Regions from separate parts of the Dysgonomonas sp. ZJ709 genome, predicted to be linked through region 1. Evidence: riboswitches for the same ligand, from Rfam matches in the RefSeq annotation. Region 1 holds a riboswitch; each other region holds the start of a gene.
The links. A riboswitch is a leader RNA that binds a small molecule or an ion and turns the genes downstream of it on or off. The one in region 1 is predicted to bind cobalamin.

Region 1 (7,541 bases):
TCCATTGGACAACCTTTTTTTGTGTTTTTACTTTACATTCATATCATCCATGTGTCATTTTTTCAACTACTAATATCAATTAATACAGTAACAAAACTGCATTATATATTACTTTTGTTGTGATTAATCAGCTGCTAACCCCATTTAAAATCAGTATCATGAAAATACGTACATCGATTAGAATAACATTTGTTTTACTCTTGTTATTTTCTTCTGCCAATATATACTCGCAAAAACTCCCTCCCATATTTACTAACAGCCAAAGTGATAGAGCACAACCATCTTCTCTCACCCGCTCGTATATATCTCCGACCCGAATAGTATGGATGAAATCAGACGGAGGAGCATCTATTCAGAACGAAGATCTTTTATTGCGAGAAGGGAACGGTCAGGCAGACTTATCAAATAACCCGACATGTATTCTAAAAAGTGACAGCACAGATCACCCTGCTATTGTTTTAGATTTTGGCAAAGAAATACATGGTGGCATGCAATTTATCACTGGTAGAACCAGTACCGGAAAACCGATCAAAATGCGTGTGCGCTTAGGTGAATCCGTTAGTGAAGTAATGAGCAATATTGGAGAAAAAGAAGCCACTAACGACCATGCCATCAGAGATCAGATTATAGACGTTCCATTATTAGGGAATATCGAAATAGGGAATTCGGGATTCAGATTTGTTCGTATCGATCTGGTTGAAAATAAAGCTGAGCTACAATTAAAAGAAGCGAGAGCTATACTTGTCTATCAGGATATTCCTTATCTGGGTTCTTTCAATAGTAGTGACGACTTATTGAATAATATATGGTTAACAGGAGCATATACCGTTCACCTGAATATGCAGGACTATCTATGGGATGGCATAAAACGCGATCGTTTGGTTTGGGCTGGAGATATGCACCCTGAAGTATCTACTATAAATGCTGTATTCGGATACAACGATGTTGTACCGAAATCGTTAGATTTGAATAGAGATTTAACCCCGTTGCCCAACTGGATAAATGGCATCAGTTCATATTCGATGTGGTGGGTTATCATGCACAAAGACTGGTATATGCATCATGCCGATTTGAAATACCTGAAAGAACAAAGAGAATACCTCATACCACTTCTTAAACAGCTATGCTCGATGATAGACGAAAACGGAAGTGAAAAACTGAATGGCTGGCGTTTTATGGATTGGCCTTCAAGCGAAAATCAAGAAGCTATACACGGTGGCTTACAGGCATTAATGGTATGGTCTTTGTCTGCCGGTAAAGATATGTGCCTTATTCTAAATGAAAAGGAAACTGCTAAAGAATGCGAAGAAGCTATTAACAAGTTAAAGAAACATATACCCGAAACAAATAATTCGAAACAAGCAGCAGCCTTATTATCGATTGTAGATTTAATTACCCCTACACAAGGAAATAGTGTTGTAACCAATAATGGCGTGCACGATTTCTCCACATTCTATGGGTATTATATGCTACAAGCAATGGCAAAAGCCGACAATTACGATGAAGCTATTGACTATATCCGCCAATATTGGGGTGGCATGCTAAGCATTGGTGCTACAACATTCTGGGAAGACTTTAATATTGATTGGCTTGAGAACGCTTCTCCGATAGATGCGCCGGTACAAGCAGGCAAAAAAGATATACACGGAGATTATGGAAATTACTGTTATGTCGGCTTACGCCATAGCCTTTGTCATGGATGGGCCTCAGGTCCGACCGCATGGTTAACAGAACATGTACTAGGTATCCAAGTGATCGAAGCTGGCTGTAAAACAATAAGGATAGAACCTCATTTGGGCAATCTCGAATTTGCAGAAGGCTCCTTCCCTACACCTTACGGGCTTGTAAAAGTGAAACATACAAAAGATGCAAATGGAAAAATAACATCTAAAATCGATGCCCCTAAAGGAGTCAAAATCATTAAATAAATTAGGAAAATAAAAATAATACATCTATCTTTGCACCGCTTAATTATAAGCCCGTGTGATGGGAATAAGGAAGCAATCCTTGATTTGAGTAACACATTTAAAATTAAAAGATGAAAACATTTGAATTAACAGGTTCTCTAAGAAACGACCTAGGTAAAAAAGCGACTAAAGCTTTCCGTAAAGAAGACAAAATCCCTGCTATTATATATGGTGGAGAAGATGCTAAAGCTATTCACTTTTCAGTTACAAACAGCGATGTTCGTAAATTGATCTATACTCCGGAGATTTTCCTTATCGATCTTAATCTTGACGGAACAAGCTACAAAGCTATCCTTAAAGATGTACAAATACATCCGGTGACTGATGCAATCCTTCACCTTGACTTCCTTCACATCTTTGATAACAAACCGGTAACTATCGAAGTTCCTGTTGTTCTTGACGGACTTGCAGAAGGTGTTAGAGCAGGGGGTAAACTATCTCTTGACTTACGTAAACTGAAAGTTAAAGCTCTCTACAAAGATATTCCTGAAAAACTGCATGTTGACGTAACACCGCTTGCACTAGGAAAATCGGTACAAGTTGGCGAACTAAGCTTCGACAACCTAGAGCTATTGAATGCCAGCAATGCAGTTGTATGTCGTGTTCAATTGACTCGTGCAGCAAGAGGTCTTGCAGCTAAAAATGGCTAATTGATTTAGAAAAATAATCAAATGAAATACTTAATTGCCGGCTTAGGTAATATTGGTAGCGAATACCACTATACCCGCCACAATATAGGATTCAGAATATTGGACGCTTTAGCTGAAGCGTCCAATATTGTTTTTACAGACAAGCGTTACGGCGAGGTTGCCGAATTGAAAGTCAAAGGAAGAACACTCATCCTGCTAAAACCTTCAACTTACATGAACCTCAGCGGTAATGCCATTCGTTATTGGATGCAACAAGAAAAGATTCCAATCGAGAATCTACTTGTTGTAGTGGATGACCTTGCGTTACCATTCGGCTCATTACGCCTCAAAGGAAAAGGCAGTGATGCCGGACATAATGGATTAAAACACATCCAGACAACTCTTGGCACTCAGAATTATGCCCGCTTAAGATTCGGTATAGGCAGCGACTTTAACAAAGGAGCACAGGTAGACTATGTACTCAGCCGATTCTCTAAAGAGGAAGAAGATGCCATGAAAGAAAGATTTACGATCTGCGAAGAAATAATAAAAAGTTTCTGTCTGGCTGGAATCCAAAATACGATGAATCAATATAATAAAAAATAAAGGTTGATTGATATGGCTGAAAAAGAAGGAAAAAGCGAAGTAAGGATAGATAAATGGCTGTGGGCTGTACGCCTGTTCAAAACACGTACCATTGCTATCGAAGCGTGCAAAAAAGGACGCATCACGATGAAAGGCATGAACATTAAACCATCGCGTATGGTTAAGGTCGGCGACATCATTGAGATACGCAAACAGCCTATTACCTACTCTTTCGAGGTGCTTGATCTTACAGAAAGAAGAATGGGAGCAAAACTTGTTTCCGGATTCATGAAAGATGTAACACCTGCCTCTCAACTTGAAATACTCGAATTATCAAAAGCCAGCGGTTTTGTAGATCGTGCCCGAGGCACAGGCAGACCCACAAAAAAAGACCGTCGCGAATTGGAACAATTCTCCGACGACTACTCATTTTTTGACGAATGGGATCTGGATAATGAATAACAAATACAACCCCAATAATTAATGCCTTGCAGATAAACTGTAAGGCATTTTCTTTGTCAATAACTTTTTCTAAAAAATATTGCATATTATTTTTTATTAAATAACTTTGCTTTTGAATTGGTGTTACATAATCCGCAATCTTCGGATGAGTAATGAAAAGGGAATCAGGTGTAAGCCCTGAACAGTCGCGCTGCTGTAAACTCTACAATAGTGTTTGTACAAAGCCCCAACCACTGTCAGAAACAGTGAACAGTAAACAGTAAACAGTAAACAATAATTTAGTTGATAACTGATAACTGATAATTGGTAACTGATATGATGGGAAGGTAGTACAAAACAAGAGTGAGTCAGAAGACCTGCCAATAAACATAGATTTCGTCTTTCGCGATAAAGGACAGAGATAGTAAGTTAAATTATTATTTTACATTATTAGAGAAAATTCATAGATGCTTGTTTTATTACAAGCTTAAGCATCAGGCATATATGATTTTTCAGATATAGACGCTGTATGCAATATCTTTCGATAAAGATATCATCCAGTTTAGTCTAGCTCTATTCTCCCCTCTTTTAAGAGAAATAGATTGACAAATGATAATATAATAATCAAAGAAAGAGATTCCTAAAATACAATAGAGATCATCAAAGAGAATGTTTAATTAAAAAATTCAGATTATGAAAAAAATATGCCAGAAATGCTCTACTGCATTCGCTTGTAGAGAAGACAGAATAGAGTTGTGCCAATGCTCAAGAATAAGCTTGAATAGCGGAGTAAGAGATTACATAAAAGACAATTATGACAACTGTTTATGCCCCGAGTGCCTGAAAGAAACAAATGCATACTTTAATGCTTGCGTTATTAATCCAGCATATCTTGAAAAAATAAATAAAGCAAAAATCGGCTAAGCAATATCCGTCTATAAAACAGAGATATACGAAAAACTTAGTTTTTATTCACATAATCCTTAAAAATAAGTCAATAATTAGTTAAGATGTATAGGTAAGTTTGATTAAATTTGATGCTAGAAAACATGATCTGAATAGAAGCTTTATTCCTTCTTGGATCTAATTAATGATCTCTTGCATAATCGGTAGTTATGCAAGAGGTTCTTAATGCGGAATAAAAAAGAATAATATATATAATAAACAAGTAATAAAAACACTATGTTACAAGAATTTACTCTAAGTGAAGGTAAGGCAATTATCAATTTCACATTGAAATATTGCGACTCTCGTCAAAAAATACTTTGCAGTTACGGGTTTAATAAAGTTATAGAAACCTTTATTAAGAAATTGAAAAAAGAAGATGTGATCATCTACGATTTTTATATCAAAACATTCAAGACTGATGATGTATTTGCTAAAACGTTGATCGAAGTATTTAAGCTTCTTTCGGTTTGCGACACCGAAGAAGTAATGAGGGTTGATAATAAATACAATATCTTTTTCGAAGATAAAGACTTATTCATAGAACTGATAGAACTTTTATATACATTCTGGCGCAAACTCGAACGTTATACCATAGTACACAATAGCATTATTGGCGATGGATTGCAAAGTGTTCGTTTCATTCAGGCAAACGAATTATTTAACGAATTGGTACTATCACTATACAGACGTGTCGAAGAAACTGTTATGGGCTATCAGCATCATGTATACCGCCAATTAATAGCCGGTGCAAATGCAGGACTTACCCTTAGCGACATATCGTGGAACTGCCCTATTGAATACAATGGGTTAACTACAATACCGTTTATCACATCGGTAGTATTCAACCCTCCGTTTATTTCTTACACAAAAAGAAATACTCGCGATGGTATCTTTCAGGAGCATAAAGAAAATCCGTTAGAGAATATTGTTCTAAATGAAAGCGACTGGTTCTTGTTCCCTGCCAAAGTAGGTAATATGCTCACATTCGTTTATTTCCACAAGGATTTCATGTCTCACGGATTCAGCTTATCCAATCTGTTCGAATTAGCTAAAGAAAGCGAATATATTGGTAAAAAACCCGATATGATATACCTGTTCGGATATCCTGACGGACATGATGAGAAACGAACATTCTACTATAAAGATAAAAAGAATGACATTCTGATAGGATATGCTAACCACTGCGACGAAATCGATTATTTTGGATACATGAAAAAGATGTTGCTTACATTGCACAACATCAAGCAAATGGAAAACGATCGTCTTCCTATTCATGGTGCTATGGTAAATATAGCATTGAAGAACGGTAAAGAGGCGAACATCATCATTATGGGAGATAGTGGCGCTGGAAAATCGGAAAGTCTGGAAGCCTTCCGCTCTTTGAACGAAAGTTATATACGCCACATGCGTATCATATTCGATGACATGGGTTATCTGAAGAAAGAAGAAGATGGTACGATTAAAGGCTACGGTACTGAGATCGGTGCATTTGTACGTGTAGATGATCTTGATCCTGCTTATGCTTTTGCACAATTAGACAGAGGTATCTATACCAATCCCGATAAAATAAATGCGCGTGTAACAATACCGGCAGCTACTTACGATATTATTTCGAGAGGGTATAAAGTAGATTACTTCCTTTACGCAAATAACTATGCTGAATCGATTGATAAAATCAGTTTTTTCACCAACCTACCGGATGCAATAAAAGTATTTGAAGATGGTGCTCGTAAAGCAAAAGGAACCACAACCGAAAAAGGCCTCGTGAAATCGTATTTTGCCAATCCATTCGGACCGGTACAGGAGAAAGAAGTTGCACAGAAACTTATTCATCAATATTTCACCGACATGCACAAAAATGGTGTTAAAATCGGAGAAATACACACTTCATTAGCTATCGACGGCCGTGCAAAAGATGGTCCTCGCGAAGCTGCCGAAGAGCTATTTACATTGATAAACAAATAAAATATATAGGGTAAATGTAAGTGGTGTAGAGGAAGACACTATAAATCCATCGAACATTTACCCGCATATTAATGTTTAGAACAAGACTATGAATCATAGTGAACTAATAAAAAACAAGCCTATGAGCAATGGAAAAACGTTGATGCACGAAAACATCAAACTACTTGGCAATCTACTTGGTAAAACAATAGCAACGGCCCAAGGGGAGGAGATGTTAGCATTGATAGAAAAAATCAGACGTCTATCAAAAGCATCACATGGAGGCGATGTAGAATCGCATAAAGAATTGGTAAAAACACTTCAAAATCTGAAAGATGAAGAATTTTTACCGGTAGCCAGATCTTTCAATCAATTTCTGAATCTGACCAATACTGCAGAACAGTATGATAGCGTATCGCCTCATGCTCAGGGAGCTGAGAATCCGGTAGAATTCCCTGCTATTTATGAGAAATTGAAAGCAGCTAATTTAAGTGATGAGCAAATCAGAGAATCGATAGAAAAAATATCTATCGACTTGGTATTGACTGCGCACCCTACTGAAATAAACAGACGATCTCTTATCAATAACTTGAACCAAGTAGATGCCTGTCTTGCCCAATTAGACCATGACGATTTAGCGGATTATCAAAAGACTCAGATATTGCGTCGATTAAAACAATTGATAGCTCAATACTGGTATACCGACGAAATACGCCAACGCCGTCCGACTCCTAATGAGGAAGCGAAATGGGGATATGAAGTTGTAGAAAATAGTCTATGGGAAGCTGTACCTAGCTACCTGCGAGAGCTGGAAGAGCAAATGCAGAAAACAATGTCGTTCAGATTTCCGATCGACGCGCGCCCGATACACTTTTCTTCGTGGATGGGTGGAGACCGAGACGGTAATCCGAACGTAACTTCTACCGTTACAAGGGACGTATTACTAGATAGCAGAAAGAGAGCAGCAAAGCTTTTCTTAAATGATACTGAAATTCTTGTGAAAGAACTCTCTATGTCGGTATGTACT
Region 2 (7,541 bases), on a different contig from region 1:
ACCGGAATGTCGTTCTATGGTGAAATGCCTAATAATTACAATTTGGTATTGAATACCGAACATCCACTGATCAAAAAGGTTATGGCAGATGTAGAGGGCAAAGAAAAAGATGCTGTAACGGCTTATGCAGCTGAAAGCAAAACCGTACGTCAACTTATCGATTTGGCTCTATTATCGAATGGCATGCTGAAAGGTGAAGCTCTGAACAATTTCATCAAGAGAAGCACTGATATGATCTAAATAAATTAAGTAAAGTAGTGAATCCGAAAAGGGCTTAAATCAAGAGAGGCTGTTCCACCACGAACAGCCTCTCTCTTTTACCTATACACAAATAAAACAAGCGTCAATTTCTGACATCTATTCTTATATCTTTTTCTACGATCTTGCCATTTGAATTTGCTTGTAGTTTAATAACCATCTTTCCGGTCTTAGCCGAAGATTTCAGGGTCAGCATATTTTTTTGCAATTCATATTGAGCAATATCACCCTCAGCAGACGAAGTAAGCAGACTCTTAATTATAGATGATGATGCGTTATCGGCATCTATAATTACTTCATTCAGATCAATTGTCTTTTCTTCGTTAGGCTTCAACACGATTTGATTAGTCAATATAGCAGGAGCGTTTACGTCTTTAAAGAATGGCATAGCCGGAAACCAATAGTAATCGGTATTATCTGCACCTCCTTTTACGTTTATCGTTTTACTCAATGCTCCTTGAGGTGTCAATAACTGTACTACATTTATATCATTACCCCATACACCTGTTGTCATTGACAAAACTATATTGTCGGTTAAAGGATCTACTCTTAATCCTGCACCATAAAAAAGAAGCTGGTCACCATTATCATGCTTACCCAGCGTATAAAATGCTGAATTAAGCGATTTACTATTTATATCATATTTAGCAACTTTATTCCCATCTTTCCAATACAAAACATTTTGTTGAGTACTGGCACAAAAACTCCCTACATTCCAAGAATATTCGATATGGGTATCTGAAAACGAAACTTCTGTCGTTGCTTCAAATGTATATGGATTTATCTTAATCAGTTTACTGGTAGCACCAGCCCAAATATTTCCGTCCTTGCTTTGTGCAACTGAATTTATTGTATTGTCTTTTATAACTTTTTCTACTTTATCAGTTGAAGTATCTATAACATAAATACCTTCCGAGATAACAGCTGCAAATACATATTTACCTGCAAGACACATATTAACAACTTCGCCGGAAATACCAGCAATAGTTGTACCTACTTTCAACTGCTCAATATCAAAGAGGCTAATTCCACTATTAGTAGATATATAGCCTTTCTTACTATTCACCCCTACAAAAGAGCGTGCCGCATTGTCGCTCCCTGCAATATTTTCAATAGCCGCCTTCTTCTTCAATGTTTTAGCATCTGCTACTACAAGCCTATTTCCGCCAAACGATACTATATAAACATTATCACCATAAATTGTTGCAAATTGCCCTGTTTTACCTAGAGTCTCTCCCGAATTTGCAGCAGCATACGCGCGATAAGATATAGCTCCGTCATTATTGAAGAAACTTAAACTGGCATTATCTGTAGTAAAATTACCCTCATTCAAAATATAAAAACCATCGGCAGCCATAGTAGCCGGAGCTTTATCATTTTCTATTACAACCGTTTCATCAGAATTTGTTACATCGTCGTCATCAGAACATGATGCGAATGTAAAAGTCAAAGCAAAAAATGCCACTAAACCTAAGTACTTTCTTTTCATTATAATTATCAGTTTATTTAGTATAATACTAATCCAGACTAAAGTTGAATAGTCTTAACAGAAGAAATGAAATGATAATCAAAATGTATAAATACAAACGTGCAACCATGTGCATTTGATCTCAAGACTTTATTCCTCGAAAGTCTGAATATTTATTTTGTCTGGCAGGTCTCCTGACTTGTTCTCATTTTGAACGGCCTTCCCATCATATCAGTTGTCAGTCATCAGTTATCAACCAAATTGTTGTTTACTGTTCACTGCTTACTGTTTCTAACAGTGGCGAGGGTAATGTCAAAATGTTGTTCGTTAGAACTTACAGTAGCGGGTCTGTTCAGGATTTTCACCTGATTCCCTTTTAATCAGATAATCCGAAATGAATTATCCAAACCAAATACGTTTACAAAAATATATATTATTTAAGAGATAACAAGTAAATGTGCAAAATATTTACAATCTTCAATATATTATACAATCTGTTTAATTAAATTTTCCATCTTCTCAATGGCACTTTCCCAACTAAAACGTTGAATGTAATTATTACCCCTATGCGCCAATGAGATGCGCTCTTCATTATTATCGATCAAATAACAAATTCTTTCAGCCATCTGCTCTGCATTTTTCACCTCAACAAGTAAAGCCGTTTCTCCATCAATAGCAAATTCACGATGTCCGGCTATATCGGTACAAATTAATGCACATCCACAGAATAAAGCTTCGGCAGGTGTAAGTGGGAAACCTTCGGTAAAACTATTAGAAAGAAATATCGCATTACGATTATATATATCGCAAAGATTATCTGGCGCACGATAAAACTTGATCCAGTCGGGCAAACCTTCCGGCTGAGGGCACACACCGAATAGATAGGCTTGCAACTCAGGATATTTTTCTTTCACAAGCATTAATGCTTTCAGACCATATTCAGACCCTTTTATTTCTTGTATAGAATAGGTCATCGCAACTGTTGCAAGCGTTCGCTCTTCTATTTTATCTTTTACAAAAAACTCTTTATTATTGACAGCATTATATATTAATGCAACAGGCTTAGATGTATGCTGCTCTACAATCTCTTTAAGGTAAGAGGCTACAACAACATTTGTTGTATCAGGCATATCGTACGAAGCATATAATAGGTCTTCATGCCCTGTCCAGTTTTCAAAACCTTGAATAAGATTTATCTTTTTACCTTTCGCCGCACCTAGCCTACCCATTTCTAAGACAGTAGACCACCATGTAGCAATTACAACATCTGCATCTACTACATATCTGTCATCTACTTGGGGAACATAAGACATCGTAATAGACGGATCGAAATTAAACCACTTGTCATTACGAAAGCCTTCTACCTTAGACAGAATATAACGAGCGACATAAGGCAAACGATATTCCATATACTGTGTACGGATAGGATATGTAAGATGAACCGAATATCCTTTCTTTGCTAATCGGTTGGCATATTCATACATTACCCGAAATCCACCTGCCGGACGGCGAGGTTTGAATGGTAGAATAAAATTTATCTTAGTCGATTTATTCACTACGTATTTATTTTACTTATCACTTGTATTAAGAAAATAAGTTCCTTCTATTTTCACAGAAGCACTGCCTCCAAAAAGAACTTTTCTTTCACTCATTTTTAATTTAACTACATTATAAGCGTTTTGTTCTCCGTTTTGTTCAATAGAAATAGGTTCTCTGTTCCATAGATTATGCTTAAGCATATAGTAACCCATAGCAGAATTGCCCGATCCTGTGGCTACATCTTCCAGATAACCAAATTTAGGAGCAAACACACGAGTTCTTATCTTATTATTCTCATTAGTTACATCTGTAGTAAAAACAAGTATAATGTCAATCTCATTTGTTATACAGAAAGCTTTCAATGTTTCTTCATCTGGATTTAAGGCTAATATATTATCCAGATTGGTAATCGGTATTATAAGAGTTCTTAAGCCGGCATTAATAAAATTAATAGGATATTGCTTATCAAGCATATTTTGTATAACACCTAAATTCTCGGAGATTTCTTCTGCTGCAACTGTCACCGATAAATACTCGGGGTTTGGAGCTGTTATGAAAACTGCATCTAAAGATTGAAGCTCGTTATAAACTACTAAACTGCCTTTTTTTGTATTTATTTTTATTTCGGGTAGTTGTTTGAGCTGTTCATCCGTTTTTAATAAATGGTACATACACGCAATTGTACCATGTCCGCAAAAATCGACTTCGCATTCCGACGAGTAATATCTCAAATTACACGAAGAGCTATCAACCATAGCACAGTAAATAACTTCGGACACAAAGCCTTTATGCTCCTTAGCTATATTCTGCATATCAGATTCAGATAAAATCTGATCCTTTTCAAGATATATGCATGCAGCAGGATTCCCATTAGACTCTCCGGCAATAAAAGCATCTAGTTTCAGATATCTAAGTTTTTCCATCTTATTGTTTTCAAGCTATGTGTAGATATTTTCGTATAAAAGAAAAAGCAAATATAATTCATATTAATTATATCTGCTTTTTATCGGTAGAAAGTTTATATATCTATTTCTTCCCCTTCTTTGATTTCTTTCTTTTCTTATGCCAAATGATGTATCCGGTGACCGGCAAACTGGCAATACCTAAGCTTGCAAGAAAAACGACTATCTTACCCGGTAGTCCGCCAATAGCTCCAACATGAATATCGTAGGTCATACGATAAAGCTTATCACCGGCAGACGAATCTTCGTAAGCAGTGCCATAGATACCACCACCTTCGAGTTCTTCCAGCGTGTTCTGATCGAAGAAACGAAAATGTCTTTTGTAATATGTATCATCATTCGCCGGATTGAAGCAAATGCGATAAGCATCCGCTTTCTTGTTAGGGAAATCGAACATAAATGTACCTTGCTCTCCTATCGGATACTCTTGCTTCACCTGATCCCATAGTCGATCATCCAAGTTGAGAGTCGAGGCTGTCAATGTCGTATCAGACAAAGCCGGTTTCCATTGTTTCAGTTCTTCTCCACCCGAGATAACAGTATAATAAGAATTTGCGAACCATTTGAAGCTCCATGTCAGACCGGTTATAGATATTATAAGGGCGATCAGTGCCACATAGAATCCTATAACTTTATGCAAATCGTAATTGAGCTTATATGAATTTGATTTCCGCTTGATCGTAAGAATAGATTTCAACGATTTTCTATTCCATCTTTTAGGTATCCAAAGTACGATTCCCGAAATAGTTACAATAACAAATACCAGAACCGACCAGCCTACAATAGGACGTCCAATATCGTAAGGCAACCACAGACTACGATGTCCTGCAAGAATGATTCTGAAAAAATCGCCTTTCAATGTCTGCTTATAAATGTAATCTCCCGAGTAAGGATTCAACATTAATATTGTATATCCATCCTCGTAATGATTATACGCAAGCGTGGCAGCCTTATCCCTCTTGCCATAGGCTACGCCATAGATAACATTGGCGCTATCGGCCGCCACTGCATATACATACTGGTTAGCTTTTTCTTTTAGCTCCGAGGGTGACAAAAACGGTCTATCTTGTATCTCCACATATTGCGATTGTTGAAAAATGCTTCGTAATTCTAATTGAAAAACGTAAATACATCCTGTGACAGCTACAATGAATATTACAAGTGACGAAAGTGCCCCGAGCCAAAGATGCAACCAGTAAGCTATTTTTCTAAATGATAGTTTTTTCATTTCAACGATCAGAAATTATAGGTAATACCCATTCTGAAGTTACGTTTAGGCTCGGACTGCCAATAATATACATTACCCGACACAGAACCACTGTATAAATATCTATCGAAGACATTAAATACATTCAATCCTATTATCAAATTTCCTTTGCGCCAACCTGCAACCGCATCAAACTTATAATAATCAGGTAAACCCGACTTGCCATCGACAAGCCCTCCCCATGTACTACGATCGAGCATCGAGGTTTGACCTCCACCAATATTGAAGCCTTTAAGAATACCTTCTGAAAACTGATATTTCAACCATATATTGAAAAGATGCTTAGCATGTCCTGGTAAACGCATACCAACAGGTCGTTTTTCGTTTATCGATTTTGTCACTTTATAATCGGTATAAGCATAGTTAGCAACAACGCTCAACCCCTTAACGATTTCACCCATCATGTCGAATTCTACCCCTTGAGCTTTCGATTGACCAACTTGAATAAGGTAAGTTTCATCTCCTTTGTTATCAGGGTCAGAAGTTGTTTCATTATTTTTCATTATTTGATATACCGAAAGACTTGTATTCCATCGACCACCAAACCACATACGTTTCAAACCTAATTCCCAATTACTACCGGTTATCGGTTTCACTTTATCTCCGCCACGAAGCAATCCCATTTGCGGACTGAAAGTTTGATCGAAAAGAGCATACACTGACGAGTTTTTATCCATAGAGAAACTAAGACCGACACGGGGTGAGAAATGTTTCTCATCAGTCACAGTAGTTCCATACGAATCATCTTTCACAAATGTATAACGACCGGCAAGAGTTAATCTTAGTCTTTCGTCAAAGAAACCTAATTCGTCTTGCACATACAATCCTGTATACGATTGCGAAATTTGAGTAGTATTAGCTCTCTCTTTCATACTTCGGGTTCTGTCGAATTGAGGATATCCCCAATATGGATTACCCGATTTACGATTTGTGTCATAAATATTATATGTACCAACTGAATCCAATGCATGAGTTTGGCTCCAGTCTCCCCAAAAATGTTTATCACCAATATCCAAACCTCCTAATATACGATGGTTGACGGCTCCCGTTTTCACTTCTCCATTTACGAAGACCTGACCAAACTTCATCTCATTAATAGCATCACCTATACTTACGGTTCTGATCATATCACCATTGCTTGCCACAGATCCATACCACATAGAACTACCCTCTTTATTATAATTGAAGTATGCAGCCTGAGCGGTCAACTTCCAGTTTTTACTCAACTCATGTTGAAGATTAAGGATAAGACTATGATCCTTTATAACTGTGGGTTCTAGCCCTGGCTCTAATATTGAGTAATCGTATGGAAGATCGGCATATCCATTCGGAGAGAAACTGTAAAACGATCCTGTATTAGAAGACTCCATGTATTGGTAAGCGTATTCTGCTGTCAACTTCGTTTTATCATCTATATCGTATGTAATAACCGGAGCAACACTATATCTCTTATTGAATTCATATTGTCTGATCGAATTCATCGTTTGTCCCATCAGGTTTAAACGATATAATAGTTTACCTTCTTTATCCATTACACCATCTAGGTCTAATGTAGCACGATACAGATCGTTGCTACCGAACATAAACGAAGCTTGTCCTCTTCTCTGTCCTGTGGGTTTCTTCATTACCACATTATAAATACCACTAGGTTCACCGTTCGACATCATAAAGCCGGCTGGTCCTTTTACAAATTCGATACGTTCTACAAAGCTCATATCCTCCGTTAGAGGCCCCCAGTTGGAAGTAACATTCATACCTTCGCGAAACGCAGCAGCACGGCTACCACGCATGTTTACGCGCGTATATGAATCGCCCCAGTGCTCAAGACGGGTTACCCCGCTGACATTACGGGTAATACCGTCACTCATACTGGTTATTTGCTGATCGAGCATTATATCGCTATTGATAACTTGTATGTTCTGAGGAATCTGAATCAATGGTTCATTGAGACGAATAGAACCCGATATACGTTGAGTGGTATATCTGTGAGCTTGAGCCGAGACAACAACCTCGCCCAAATTCTGAGCAGATTCTTCCAATATAATTA
Region 3 (7,541 bases), on a different contig from region 1:
GCATATTACAACGAAGAACCTAATACAGAAACGTTAGATACAGATACTTTGCGAGATGAATATGAGCTGATGCTACTTAAATTTGCAACAGATCGTAATGTACCCGTGCTTGGCATTTGCCGTGGCGAACAATTAATCAATGTGGCATTCGGAGGTACACTCATTCAGGATATTCCTTCTCAGTACGAAAATAAGAGTATAAAACATTCACAAACCGAAGCTCGTGAAATAGGAACACATTATGTATCAGTCGCTCCCGGTTCGCAATTAGCTACTATTGTGGATGATAGAACAGAATTGTTTGTAAACTCGTTCCATCATCAGGCCGTAAAAGATGTAGCACCCGGATTTAAAGCCGTTGCAACCGCTACAGATGGTGTCATAGAAGGAATCGAAGCTTATCCCAACAGACCTATTTTAGCAATCCAATGGCATCCCGAAGCTCATGTAATGGGTGGCGATAAGACGATGCTCGAAATATTTAAATTTATGGTAAAAGAAGCTAATATTTATCGTCAGGCGAAAGAAATACATCAACGTATTCTATCTGTTGATACGCATACAGATACGCCTTTAGAATTTAAGAAAACGGGTTTTAATATTGCTAACAGAGATACTAATCAGGTAAACCTACCTAAAATGGAAGAAGGCAAACTGGATGGTGTCTATATGGCTGCTTATATAAGACAAGGTGAACGAGATAAAGCTTCTTCGCAAAAGGCTGTCGACTATATCACAGGCTTGATAGAAGGGGTACATAAGCAAGTGGGCATGAACAAAGATAAGTGTGATATTGCATACACAAAAGACGATCTTATCAGATTGAAAGGAGAAGGTAAGAAAGCTGTATTTATCGGTGTGGAGAATGGTTATGGCATAGGTAAAGATATTAGTAATCTGGCTCGCTACAAGAAAATGGGCGTCGGTTATATGACCTTGTGTCACAATAAGGACAATGATATTTGCGATACATCGAATGCTGCATCTACCCAAGAGTGGAAGGGGTTAAGTCCATTTGGTGAAGATGTGATACGCGAGATGAACAGCTTGGGAATGATTATCGATCTCTCTCATTCGGGAGAAAGCACTTTCTGGGATGTAATAAAACTATCTTCTCAGCCAGTTGTAGCAACTCATTCGTCGGCTCGGGCATTATGTAATAAAGACAGAAATCTGACTGACGATCAACTGCGTGCCATTGCTAAGAATGGTGGAGTAGTACAAGTTGCAATTGTAGACATGTTTGTAAATAAAGACCCTAAAAAAGCGAGTCTGACAGATGTTATCGATCACATCGACCATATCGCTAAAGTAGCAGGTATAGACCATGTAGGTATCGGCTCCGATTTCGATGGTGGTGGAGGCGTAATAGGCTGCTCAGGGGCGAACGATTTAATCAACATTACTGTAAAGCTAATAGAAAAAGGATATTCAGAAGACGATATAGCTAAAATATGGGGCGGTAATTACTTACGTGTTCTTGATAAAGTACAATCTTCAGCTACTAAGTAATCTGTATATAATTTATATAAAACATAAAGGCTGCATAGATCAATCTATGCAGCCTTTATTATATGTTATTACAGTTATATATTACAATGTTTTGACATTTAGATTTCTCCATAATACTTTTATACCGCCACCATCGTGAATCTGTAGGGCGATACGGCCTTGGCCTGCTCCAATCTTAGCATCATCGAAGTTAACCATCTCTTGGCCATTCAACCATGTTGTTACATTGTCTCCAACGGCTTTGATGCGAAGTGTATTCCATTCTCCTTCTTTGAGAATGGTTTCTTTTTCGTCTGGTATTTGGATTAACCAGCCTCGACCATAAGATTCATAGATGCCGCCTGTGTCGTGACCTTTTGGTGCTACTTCTACTTGCCATCCGTTTACTTTTACGTCTTCTTCGATGAATGATCGAATAAATACGCCTGAGTTTCCGTCTGCTTCTTGTTTGAATTCTACTGATAGGTCGAAGTCATCATAATACTCGCGGGTAGCCAGATAACCGTATTGTTTGTCGGGACCGCTCTCACATACTAATAATCCGTCTTTCACGTACCATAGTTCTGTGCCGTATTTTTCCCAGCCTTTGAGATCGACTCCATTAAAGAGTGATACTTCTTTCGATTTGCGTGGAAGTTCTTTTACTTTTATATTGCGGAAAGATGCCGGGTAACCATGGTCTTGTAAGCAGAATACGCCTTTTTTTGCTAAACCATATTCAGGAGCATGTGCCCATTTACCACTGTTTTTACGGTCGAACCAATCGTCTGTCCATGCTTCGAATTCTAATATTTTCACGCCGTTCAGCCAATGTTCCACATGACCGTTATCAAATATGATTTTCGAGTTATTCCATTCTCCGTAGGGATTTACTTTCATCAATGTTGTGTCTGGTAAATGCATGGCATAGTCTACGCCTAGTTTTTGCCAGTCTTCGAGTGGTTCGGGAAAGTTAGGGGTGTCTATCAGTTGGTATTCAGGTCCTGTGACATAAGGTACTGCAAATTGTGGACGCTCTACTACATGGTATAGCATACCGCTGTTTCCGCCTTTAGATAGCTTCCAGTCCCACGATAGTTCGAAATTTTCGTATTGTTTTTCACTGACGATGTAACCGCTGGCATCACTTCCGTCACCTTTGGCTTGGATGCAGCCGTCTACTACATGCCATGGTTCGGTTAGTACGGAGTCGTTGTAATCGCGCCAGCCGTCCATCGTCTTGCCATCGAATAATAAAACCCAACCGTCAGCTGCTTCTTCAGCGGTTAGGGTGTTGGGCTCAGTACTTGAGCAAGAACTGAATAGCATTAATGAGGCTGTCGCAGACATCATTATACTCTTGATAGTTAATTTCATGTTGTTATATTTAAGTTGATAATAGAGAAGAATTATTTTATGGTGTTTTTAATTATAGATTTAAATTGTAAATATATAAGAAAAATTACAATTTTAAAAATATTTATTTTAGTGATTAGAAATTATACGATATAGATTTAATTTATGATATTATAATAGACATCTATTTTCTTTAATATATGTTATAAAAAGTATAAAAATCCTACCTTTGCATCTGCTTAGGTGATACAAAAAGATATCCATCTTTTGTATTAAAAGGGAATTCGGTTAGAATCCGAAACAGTGCCCGCTACTGTGAAACTCTTGTTAAGTTTTGAGCAACCCTCTTGCCACTGTCAGAAACAGTGAACAGTAAACAGTAAACAACAATTTCGTTGATAACTGATGGCTGATGACTGATATGATGGGAAGGCGCTCAAAATGGAGTAAGTCAGGAAACCTGCCAGGCAAAATACATTAATTTATGTACTCTCGGGGTCAAGAGTATAAGTTATTAACATCTTATTCTATTTATTCTCAATGAAGAAGAAAGTATTTTTTACAGCATTGTTGTGCTGTTTTGTTAATGTTTTATGTGCACAAATCACATTAAAAGGGAGGGTAGTCGACGAAACTGACCGTCCAATTGCAAATGCTACAGTACGCCTCGAAAAAACGACAATTGGAACAGTTACCAATGCAAATGGTTTTTTCGAACTGAACAATGTCCCGAATGGGGACTACACTCTAAGAGCTAGTCGTATGGACTTCGAAGCTACTCGTCTAGATGTAAATGGCTCGAAAGAAGATATTGTACTTACATTAGTAAAATCATTTCTAAATCTCAATGAAGTTGTTGTTACAGGGACAGGAACACATCGCCGTTTGCAAGAATCGCCTGTTGCAATAGAAGTAATATCGCAGAAGGAATTAAGAAATGTGAATATTCCTACTTTTGAGAATGCAATGATTGCTCTTAATTCATCCTTTACATTCAGCCCAAATGCTATGGGTACATATATGCAGCTAAACGGTTTAAGCAATAGGTATATTCTTATATTGATAGATGGTAGAAGGCTTGCAGGTGATGTAAGTGGAAATATCGACCTCTCACGTATCAATATGAATAATGTGAAACGTATCGAAATACTTAAAGGTGCTGCATCGTCTCTTTATGGCTCGGAAGCCATAGCCGGTGTAGTAAACATTATTACCGACAAGCGTAAAGAGAAAATTTTCGCATCGAGTAATACACGTTATTCGGAATATGGACAGTTTACTCAAGGTATAAATGTAGATTTGAATCTGGGAATATTTTCATCTTCTACGGCATACCAACGGAATCAATCAGATGGATGGCAATTAAACTCGAAAACAGTAGACAGTAAAACAGGCGAACTCGTGGATACCGAAGCGCAAGCATCCATGCGCTTTTACTCCGATATATTAAGTCAGAAGCTTTCTGTTGCTCCAACAAAACAATTAAGCGTGTATGTGGAAGGTAGTCTTTATGATAAAAAATATATACGCGTACCAAGTGTATCAGCATATAATATGCTATACGAAGATTATTCGATCGGTTTGGGTGGTAAATATCTTCTCAAAAATGAAGGTGTTATCTCATTGGATTTGAATACAGACAACTTTGATTATTCGCAAGTATATATAGCTGATAATACGAAAACCGGAGTCGTAGCCGGAGATGAAGTATTTGTTCGTCGTCAAAAATACTATAATGCCAATCTGAAAGGTGTATTTAATGCCGGACAATATAATAAAATTTCAGTCGGTACCGAATATAGAATCGATTACCTGAAAAATGAAACTGATGTAAGAGACGGATCGAAAGATGTTTATACATCAGCTATCTATGCACAGGACGAAATAAGATTGCTGAATAATAAATTACAGTTTGTACCGGGTATCAGATATGTATATCACGAAACATTCAATAGTAAATTAACACCTAAATTGTCAGCAATGTATACGCTCGATAACGTAAATTTCAGGGCATCGTATGCAGCAGGATTCAGAGTTCCCGATTTAAAACAGCTTTACTATGAGTCATATGGCACAAAAGAAACTGTTACTGTAGGAAATCTGGACTTAAAACCTGAAACTTCGAACTATTACTCGATTGGTACCGAATATATCAGTGGTAAATTTACCGCATCGATAAACGGCTACATTAATGAAGTTAAAAACATTATTGAAAAAGAAAGTGTTACACCATTGCCCGAAGATGTAGAAAACGGTTTTCCTAAAAGAGACCAATATGTGAACAGGGATAAAGCACGTATCAGAGGATTCGATGTATCGTTCAACTATTACATTGGCGCAGGCCTTACAGCAGGTGGGGGATATGCTTATGTGAGAGCTAAGAATCTGGAAACAGGAGAAGATCTTCAACGTATAAGCCGTCATACAGGAAATGTAAATGTAAACTATGCTAAAGATTGGGGATTATTCAGATCAAACTTCAATTTTAACGGACGTCTGCAAAGTAAAAGATATTTTTCTAACGAATGGGCACGTACATATCAATTATGGAATTTATCGACAAACCATACATTCAAAAGTATGAATGGTGTTGTGCTTGAACCTGGCTTTGGTGTTGAGAACTTATTTAATTTTGTAGATGACAGACCTTATGGAAGTAGCTACGCTACACTATCTCCCGGGCGTACATTCTTTGTAAGTTTAGCAATAAAGTTTAGTAAGTAAAATATATACAAATAGAAAAAGAGACTGAATGCATTATTCAGTCTCTTTTCTTTTTATATAAAAAATCTTTCCATCGCTCCTCCACATCTCCTTGCTGATTCATCTCGAAGCGTGCCATAACAAAAAATAAATCAGATAAGCGATTTACAAATTGTAATATAACAGGAGATACTTCATCTGTTTTATTCAGTGTCCACAACCTGCGTTCTGCCCGGCGGGCAATGGTTCGCGCTAATTGCAGATGTGCAGAAACCAAATTGCCACCCGGAAGAATAAAGTGAGAATTTTGACCCATTTTATTCGTCAGGTTATCGATTTGCCCCTCACATAGCGTAACTAAATTATCAGACAGTTTATTCGGATTCTTTTCGCGTATATCGGAAGGTGTTGCCACATGCGACATAACAACCATCATTTCAGATTGTATAAGAAATAATAATTGCTGCCATTCATGTTCATCAGACAGATAAGCACGTACAACACCTATCATGCTGTTCAGTTCGTCGAGGCAACCGTTTGCTTCAATACGTATATCATCTTTATCCACACGCAGACCACCGTGTATTCCTGTTTTGCCCTTATCTCCACCTCGTGTATATATTCTCATAACAATATTTTGTTTATTCAAAAAGACTCAATAAATCCAGTTGTGCCCAATAAATATGGGTATAACCTGCAATCAGATTTTTGTAACGAAATAATTTGGCATCCACTTCTATGCCTTTTGCATTATATATTTTAGCAATAGAAATAGAATTTTCAGCATTTGCTATTTTAGAATAATGAAACTCGTGTCCTTTAATATTCTGCCCATTGTAACTGAGACTACGGTAACCCAACTTTAGCCTCATTTGTTGCATAGTAGCATTTTGTTTCAAAACATCTACCATTGGATAAACATTTCCATCCTTATCTGTAATAGATGAGCACAAATACATCATACCACCACATTCAGCTAATAGCTTACCTCCATTTTCAATGTAATTTCTGATACTCTCGTGCATCGATTTATTTTCACTCAATGCTGATAGATGTAATTCGGGATATCCACCGGGAAGATAAATAAAGTCTGCTTTCGGTAGTTCCTTATCCCACAGAGGACTAAAAAAAGTGACATCTCCTAATTCTTTCAAATACTCTATATTTTCGTAATAGAAGAAATTGAATGCTTCGTCATAAGCAACAGCATTTTTTAAGTTTTTATTTGTTATCTTTTTATCCGCTAGGGAAACAACAGGTCTCTCTTGTTTTGTTATTTCCAGTAAACGATTTATATCTATATGTTTTTCAATAAATGAAGCTACTTTATCAGCAAAATGGTCGAAACAAAATTCTTTATCGAGACTTAATCCCAGATGGCGTGACGGTATTTCTATATCCGCTTGCTTAGGAAGATAACCTAAAGGCTCTATGCCAACATCCTTACATGCCTCTTTCAGAAAATGATAGTGGCTTTCTGAACCTACAAAATTGAAAACAACACCTACAACATCTATATTCTTATAGAAATTTTTAAATCCATATAGCATTGCCGCTGCCGAATATGCCATCGATTTAGCATTAATAACGAGTACAACAGGAATATCAAGCAATTCGGCTATCTGCGCACTGCTTCCCTGCATACGATCGTACCCATCGAAAAGTCCCATAACACCTTCGGTAACGCAAACATCTTTACTTGCGCTATGTTTTGCATATAATTGTTTCACATGATCGGGGGAAGACAGAAACAAATCCAGATTAATAGAATGTCCGTGCGATGCCAAATCATGGTATTTAGTATCTATATAATCAGGACCACATTTAAAGGGTTGCACCTCTAATTGTCTGTTCTTTAATGCCCTCAATAAGCCTAAGGTCAGGGTCGTTTTTCCTGATCCTGATGATGTGGCTGCAATAAGGAGATTGGATATCTTGCTCATAAAAATTGATTCTTATTACAAAAATATGAAATGCACACTATAAATCAT

Region 2: another riboswitch for cobalamin. It lies ahead of G7Y56_RS08495 (DUF5074 domain-containing protein); the one in region 1 lies ahead of G7Y56_RS05035 (cysteine-rich CWC family protein).
Region 3: another riboswitch for cobalamin. It lies ahead of G7Y56_RS11765 (TonB-dependent receptor); the one in region 1 lies ahead of G7Y56_RS05035 (cysteine-rich CWC family protein).

Annotation. Positions count from the first base shown of each region.
Region 1 covers NZ_JAAKEM010000004.1:171,217-178,757, reverse strand. The annotation lists gene G7Y56_RS05055 (alpha-L-rhamnosidase C-terminal domain-containing protein) at 159-1,928, shown strand; gene G7Y56_RS05050 (50S ribosomal protein L25/general stress protein Ctc) at 2,039-2,617, shown strand; gene pth (aminoacyl-tRNA hydrolase) at 2,639-3,202, shown strand; gene G7Y56_RS05040 (RNA-binding S4 domain-containing protein) at 3,215-3,643, shown strand; cobalamin riboswitch at 3,745-4,022, shown strand; gene G7Y56_RS05035 (cysteine-rich CWC family protein) at 4,316-4,546, shown strand; gene G7Y56_RS05030 (phosphoenolpyruvate carboxykinase) at 4,805-6,535, shown strand; gene ppc (phosphoenolpyruvate carboxylase) at 6,657-7,541, shown strand, end outside.
Region 2 covers NZ_JAAKEM010000009.1:102,345-109,885, forward strand. The annotation lists gene htpG (molecular chaperone HtpG) at 1-240, shown strand, start outside; gene G7Y56_RS08495 (DUF5074 domain-containing protein) at 344-1,747, opposite strand; cobalamin riboswitch at 1,893-2,154, opposite strand; gene G7Y56_RS08500 (glycosyltransferase family 4 protein) at 2,212-3,282, opposite strand; gene G7Y56_RS08505 (PhzF family phenazine biosynthesis protein) at 3,295-4,188, opposite strand; gene G7Y56_RS08510 (PepSY domain-containing protein) at 4,292-5,455, opposite strand; gene G7Y56_RS08515 (TonB-dependent siderophore receptor) at 5,464-7,541, opposite strand, start outside.
Region 3 covers NZ_JAAKEM010000016.1:24,053-31,593, reverse strand. The annotation lists gene G7Y56_RS11775 (gamma-glutamyl-gamma-aminobutyrate hydrolase family protein) at 1-1,512, shown strand, start outside; gene G7Y56_RS11770 (DUF1080 domain-containing protein) at 1,594-2,868, opposite strand; cobalamin riboswitch at 3,072-3,330, shown strand; gene G7Y56_RS11765 (TonB-dependent receptor) at 3,388-5,571, shown strand; gene G7Y56_RS11760 (cob(I)yrinic acid a,c-diamide adenosyltransferase) at 5,609-6,178, opposite strand; gene G7Y56_RS11755 (cobyrinate a,c-diamide synthase) at 6,192-7,493, opposite strand.